3 regions of the Peribacillus sedimenti genome follow, and region 2 is predicted to be linked to each of the others. Evidence: riboswitches for the same ligand, from Rfam matches in the RefSeq annotation. Region 2 holds a riboswitch; each other region holds the start of a gene.

Region 1 (2,331 bases), 1.0 Mb from region 2:
GGTGTAGATAAGTTAAATCATAGTGCTGAAGCTAAAAAACGATCATTCCTTTATTCTGAGTATATAAGGATCAGTGAACAAAACAATAACCCGCATTAGTATATAGGAAAAATTCAAGGAGGGGATAGTATGGTCAATTATTATTTGATCATGGATGTTATTCAAGACAAACAACAGCAATTTATATCTGAGGCGCAGAACTCTAATCGTATGAAGAAAAATCAAAAACAGCCGTCTAATTGGCTTCAAAGGCTATTTGCTTAATAAAGAATCTAGGGAGAAACAACAACTTGAACAGCAGGATTGTCAATAAGCTAAAACCGGTGGAAAAGTTGTTTATGCGGTTAGGCGCTTGCCTCCGTTGTTTTTTTTGTGGCCAAAATTGATTAAAATTACGCTTTGCTTTGAAGGGAGAGGTGGAACAGCCGGAAATAAGTGATATTACCTATTTAAAACTCAAGCCAGTAATTCCTTTTGAAGTTTCGGGATTTCGTTAATCCAAAAATTTTTTGTCAGAAATTTTTAATTTTTAAATTCCGAGTAAATTAATATGAAAACTATATTGACACTATTTGATATTGTGGTATTATTTTAAATAGTTAAACTTATCGAGAGCGACGGAGGGAATTGGCCCAATGATGTCCGGCAACCTGCAATGCTTGCAAGGTGCTAACTCCAACAAAATGTAGAATCATTTTGGAAGATAAGGGTTTTATGTATCAACATTGCCTGAAATCTTTCTAAAATGAAAGGTTTTTATTTTTATATTGAGATTAAGAGTGCTCACATTCCATTATCCAATAAAAAAGGCGGCATCTTAAACTGAAAACAAATATACAGCTGACTAGACAAACTAGAGGCGGTATTGACACATTCCATTTCTGGAATTTTGTTAATGCTGCCTTTTTTATTTGGTTCATGAGATGATAATAATATTTTTTCTTTAAAACAAATGGTAAATGAATTGAGAGGGGGGGACAGATATGACTAATTTATTGCTTCACAAGGACTTTGATACTTTCAACCCCATTGAATTTGACATTGATAATCCGACTAAGGGAGCTCTCAATGTCTTGGAGTGGGCCTATGGACATTACGGCGATGAGCTGGTTTATGCCTGCAGCTTTGGAATTGAAGGAATCGTTTTAATTGACTTGATCTCTAAGATTAACACACAGGCCAGAGTGATCTTCCTGGATACAGATCTCCATTTTAATGAGACCTACCAATTAATTGATGAAGTAAAAACACGATATCCGCAGCTGAGAATTGAAATGAAAAAGCCGGACCTTACATTGGAGGAGCAGGCTTCACAATATGGAGATGAATTGTGGGCGAGAGAGCCAAACAAATGCTGCGAGATAAGGAAGGTAATACCGCTGCACCAGGTGCTTTCCGGACCCGCTGCCTGGCTGTCCGGGTTAAGAAGGGAACAGTCCGAAACTAGGAAAAATACACAATTTATAAATAAAGATAATAAATTTAAATCCATTAAGATCTGTCCATTGATCCATTGGACATGGAAGGATGTATGGAGATACGCCCACAAACAGGGATTGCCGTATAACATCCTGCATGATAGGGGGTATCCCAGCATAGGCTGTGAAAAGTGTACCAAACCGGCTTTCAGTGAGGATGACTTGAGGGCAGGCCGCTGGAGCGGATCAGGCAAGACGGAGTGCGGCCTCCACATATAAAGAATATTTAAAGATAACTGACACACGATTGAAGAACGGAAATATTAGAATGGAGGATTATATATGACATTAAGCATTCCGCATGGTGGAACTTTGGTCAACCGTTTAAATCCCAATTACAAATTTGACCACATCCTGAAAGAAATCGAATTAGATAATATGGCGCTTAGTGACCTTGAACTTATCGCTACAGGAGGCTACAGCCCTATTACCGGATTTCTGACCAAGAAGGATTATGAATCAGTGGTGGAAGGCATGCATCTTTCTACAGGAGAGGTATGGAGCATTCCGATCACGCTTCCTGTCAGTCAGGATGAAGCAGATTCCATATCTGTCGGCGACGAGGTAAGGCTGGTTCAACACGGCACTACCTACGGAGTTATCACAGTCCAGGATATCTATGCGCCTGACAAAGAAAAGGAAGCAAGGGAAGTTTATAAGACTGACAGCCAGGAACACCCTGGAGTGGCTAAACTATTCAGCAGAGGCAATGTCTATGTTGGAGGTCCAGTTCACCAGGTTAAAAGAATTCCACGAGATAAATTTGCGGATTACTACCTGGACCCGGCAGAAACAAGAAAACAATTCGAGCAATTAGGCTGGAATACCATTGTTGGATTTCAAACCAGAAACC
Region 2 (2,331 bases):
CTTGCCATGGTTACAAGTTCACCAAAGTTGGGAGATCTTATAGCATTTGTCTGGTTCCTAGCTTTGTCGGTTCTTATGATAGTGGAAATTTTCGTGGGGATAAGAGCTTATAAACGTATCAAGTCTTACGGCTGGATGAGAGGGATATTCACTTACCACCCTTCTCAGTGGGCACGGAATTTACGCTCGGCATGTTCCTGGCCTTTACCATAAAGCTCCCGATCTATAGGGGTTTTCTCGGTAGACATGATGGGGTCCTATGGCTGCAGAAACACATCATTTCAGCAGGGAAATATTTTGTCATTGTCTTATTTCTGATTGAAGCATGTCTTGCCCTAACCCACCTAAGGATGAAACTGGAAAAGTCCATCCAGGCCAGAAGATGGACGTAATACTCAGAGATAAATCAACACTAACCTACCTAAATGCAGAATACATTATGTAAAAAACAGTAAGGCCATATCAGCAAATGTAATATGGCCAGGTTTAAAACTTGCCATGAAGATCACAAGTTTTTATTTTTAGTCATCTTCACAAGACAAACTCATTCTCTATGATTATATGCTTTCTTAATAAATATGACCTTGAAAATCCCTGCAAGATGCGTTATACGGCTATTATTCGAAGGGTCTCCAAGTTGACCTGTCTAAGGTTAGTTTTGAATAGTTGGCCAAAACCCTCCGTATTATCGGGTTGTATTTGATTCGAAAATTTCAACCATTTGCTTCACAATGTGAGTCCAAGTTCTAGTAGAAAATCATAAATGTACTAATGCTGAGTTGCTGCTTCAGTATCTCAACAATGATATAAAAAATAAAAAAACGCCCCTGCAACTACGCAAATGCATAATTACAGGGGCGAGTTTTCTGCCTTGGCAACTCTTTAATGATTCTATCGTCTTTTCACTTGTGAATCGGTGGATGGATCTTTCACTAACTGATATCTGATTTTTTCAGTTGTATCAATCTGGGTGATCTCTCCTGCATGTACAGTGATTAATACTGACCCATACTCAATGTTTTGCAGACTGGAGATTATTTGATTGATCTTTTGTTCATCAATGCGTTTCATGTTATCCTCCCACATGCTTCCGTTTAAGAAATTTGGAATTTTTGTTTACAGACTATGGAAGAAAAAAACCCTTCCCAACTATAAGAAGAGGTTCAAGCAACAGTTCAGTATACTCTACTCGTCTTATCTCCCAAGCCCTAAAGCTTGCTGGAATTGGCACAGTACCAATGCTCGTCTGCTGCCGAGGCTTCTCCGGGCCAGTCCCTCCACCTCTCTGGATAAGAAAATATTTCTAAAAGTTATATACTACAATTTATATCGGAATACTTATGTTGTCAACACTTTATTTAAATATTGTGACTTTTTGGCCAGGTTTCTTTATGGACTTGAATACGAGCAGTAAAAAATCCCCTATTTGCAAGGGGATGTTGCAAGCCTATGTTTTTACAGTAAAATCAACCGCGTGCGATATGTCATTGATGGCATTCAACTCCTCAGCTTACTCTGCAAAATGGCATGCTGCCTGCTGGGACACTTTATTCCCTGCATATCGAAGGACGGGTTCCTGCTGCCTGCATATATCTTGAACAAACGGACACCTGGTATGGAACCTGCAGCCTGAAGGCGGGTTTAAAGGACTTGGCAAGTCTCCTTTTAACAGGATCCGTTCTCGCTTGATTGTAGGATCAGGAATAGGAATCGCAGACAACAGGGCCTTTGTATAGGGATGCTGTGGGTTGTCATATAAGTCCTGCGCATCTGCAATTTCAACTATTTTCCCTAAATACATTACCGCGATTCTGTCACTGATATACTGTACAACACTTAAATCATGTGCAATGAAAATATATGTCAAATTAAATTCCCGCTGGAGGTCCTTTAACAAATTTAATACTTGTGCCTGAATGGATACATCCAGGGCTGCTACCGGCTCATCAGCAATAATCAGCTTAGGATTCAAAGCTAAAGCTCGGGCAATTCCAATGCGCTGGCGCTGGCCGCCACTGAACTCATGTGGATAGCGATTTAAATGATTCTTATTCAAACCCACTACTTCCAGCAAATCTCTCACTTTTTGAATCTGCATTTCTTTACTCATATTTTCATGAGTTCGAAGTGGCTCCCTAATAATTTCACCAACTGAAAGCCTTGGATTTAAGGAGGCATATGGGTCTTGAAATACCATTTGCATATCTTTACGTTTTCTTCTTAAGTCGTTTTTGTTTAATTGTAACAGATCGTTCCCATCAAAATGGATTTCCCCTTCATTAGCCTGGATTAATCGAAGCAGCAGCCGGCCTAGCGTAGATTTTCCGCAGC
Region 3 (2,331 bases), 1.7 Mb from region 2:
GGGCTTAAGCAAAGCTGGCTTAGGTCAACATATCGAGTAGCTTCTTCGATACGGCGTTTAATATCATCGCCATTTTCCAGTTCGCCAAATTTCGATGTTACCAATCCTAGAACAATTGACAAATCAGGCCGGTTCACAAATCGAAGAGGTTCAAAACCACCTGACCTGTCGTTGTCATATTCCAGGAAGAATCCATCAATATTGAGATTTCCAAACAGGGTTTCGGCAACTGGTTCATAGCCTCCCGAAGAAATCCATGTAGAACGGAAATTTCCCCTGCATATGTGCATGGTAATTGTCATGTCTTCCGGACGGCCCTCCACAGCATCATTTAATGTTTTTAAGTATCTGCTGCTCAGTTCCTCTGGATTTAAACCGCGGGCACGGATCTTTTCCTTTTCCTCGGGTGAACAAAGATAAGCCCATGATGTATCATCCAGCTGTAAGTATCTGCATCCCGCGTCATAAAAAGCCTGAATAGCTTTCTTATATGTATGGGCAAGATCGTTGAAAAATTCATCATTATCCGGGTATACGTTTTGTTCAATTTCGCCTCTGAAATGAAGCATGCTCGGACTTGGGATGGTCATCTTTGCAGTATGGTCGCCAGCTACGCTTTGAAGGTATTTAAAATCTTCAAGCATAGGATGCTTATCGAAGTCTAGCTTGCCAGTTACCTTAATGGCTCTTGATTTCGTCTGCTTTTGATGGAATTGGATTCCCCCTCCAGCCTGGTACCCTGTTACCCCTGTCAGAGCTTCAAGGAAGTCAAAATGCCACCAAGCACGGCGGAACTCTCCATCAGTTACAGCCTGCAGACCCAGCTCTTTCTGCTTTTGCACGATTCGTGTAATTTCTTCGTCTTCGGTTGCTCTTAATTGCTCAGCTGTAATCTCACCATTTAACTTCTGAAAACGTGCATGTTTTAATTTTTCTGAGCGCAGCAGGCTTCCGACCTGGTCTGCATGAAACGGTCCATTTCCTGCTCTCAAAAAGCCTTTATTTATCAGTTTTGTTTCATTTACCATAAATCTTTACCTCTTTTCTTGATATAAGTAAAAAAGCTCTTCCTTAATAAGGAAGAGCTTGTGGTTACAATCTCCTCCTTATCTTAAAGAACGTTCACAGTTCTTCAGGACTTAGCACCATTCTGTTCGAAAACAGCGGTTGCCGGGCTTCACAGGGCCATTCCCTCCACCACTCTTGATAAGGAAAAACAATTATATATATAGTATTATTAATTTTTTAAAAATTGTCAATAAATATCTCAGGGGACCATACCTTTGTCAGAGTGACTGTGACAATTAAAATAAAATCGCTGCTGACAAGAGAACGATTGCTGCCTTTGTATATTATTAAACTAAATATAAAAAACTCAGTAATAAACAGGGCAGCCCAATCATGGGTTGCCCTTTGATGATGTTAACTAAAAATTTCTAGAATCAAAGTTTGCACCCGAATCAGGACTCCCAGTATCTCCGGCACTTGAATGAATTTCCTGGCTGAATTCCGCATCAGTCATTGCTCTGCGGTCTTCCAGAAGTCCATTGGCAATATTCGGGGAGTCTCCCACTCTGCCTCTCGTTATTCCTCCGTCGATAGACTTGTTGCTGCCATTGTTCTGTGGATTATGCTCCGGCATATTGATTCCTCCCTTTCCTAACCATTATTCTCTGTCGAAATCTTAAAAATATGTTTGGAAAGTAAGACCGGAAACCTAATGAAACGCAGTACGGGCGTTATCTCCTGATTCGCCCTTTTACGGCTTCCCTTGTCAATCGCGCATTCTCTAAGCCCCTGCTGCTGAATGCGTTATCAGTGCTTTGCTGTTTATCTATGGGGCCTCCACTTGTATCAATATCACCGGCCAATCTAGGTGTTGGATCTTGCTGAACTGCATGGTCCGCAGCCTTAATATCATCTATAGAATGAAATGAATCGTTCCAGCTAACCTCCGCACTGCTTCCTGTTTGTTCAAATCTATTGTTTTCTGACATGAAAATCCTCCCTTATTGTGGTTCTTATTCATAGGGCTAAAATCTAAAAGGCATGAAAAAATACGACTCCCATACCAATAATGGTGCATTGCGAAAATAGCTAATATATTTTCTCCGTTCTCTCGTATTATTCGCCATATTTCCTGAAACATGCCTTTGATTTTAGCTTTTATGCGTCAATCTTTTGCCTGGCAGGAGCAATAACCCGGACTTCCTTCAGCCGTAATCATATTTATGGCTAAATAAAACAGGCTGCGGGGGTATATCCCTGCAGCCTTAAATTTCCTATTGCATTATAGTGGTCCTGCCCTCGAATTGGCTGCACTCCTTTGTT

The links. Region 2 has a riboswitch for S-adenosylmethionine ahead of V1500_RS08345 (DUF2292 domain-containing protein). Riboswitches for the same ligand answer to the same signal wherever they lie in the genome.
Region 1: another riboswitch for S-adenosylmethionine. It lies ahead of V1500_RS13475 (phosphoadenylyl-sulfate reductase); the one in region 2 lies ahead of V1500_RS08345 (DUF2292 domain-containing protein).
Region 3: another riboswitch for S-adenosylmethionine. It lies ahead of V1500_RS16465 (5-methyltetrahydropteroyltriglutamate--homocysteine S-methyltransferase); the one in region 2 lies ahead of V1500_RS08345 (DUF2292 domain-containing protein).

The regions. Positions count from the first base shown of each region.
Region 1 covers NZ_CP143547.1:2,723,282-2,725,612, reverse strand. The annotation lists gene V1500_RS13480 (hypothetical protein) at 130-264, shown strand; SAM riboswitch class I at 603-710, shown strand; gene V1500_RS13475 (phosphoadenylyl-sulfate reductase) at 984-1,697, shown strand; gene sat (sulfate adenylyltransferase) at 1,761-2,331, shown strand, end outside.
Region 2 covers NZ_CP143547.1:1,687,314-1,689,644, reverse strand. The annotation lists gene V1500_RS08350 (hypothetical protein) at 1-213, shown strand, start outside; gene V1500_RS08345 (DUF2292 domain-containing protein) at 892-1,071, opposite strand; SAM riboswitch class I at 1,192-1,296, opposite strand; gene V1500_RS08340 (ABC transporter ATP-binding protein) at 1,511-2,331, opposite strand, start outside.
Region 3 covers NZ_CP143547.1:3,342,917-3,345,247, forward strand. The annotation lists gene V1500_RS16465 (5-methyltetrahydropteroyltriglutamate--homocysteine S-methyltransferase) at 1-1,028, opposite strand, end outside; SAM riboswitch class I at 1,104-1,213, opposite strand; gene V1500_RS16470 (hypothetical protein) at 1,427-1,642, opposite strand; gene V1500_RS16475 (hypothetical protein) at 1,740-1,997, opposite strand.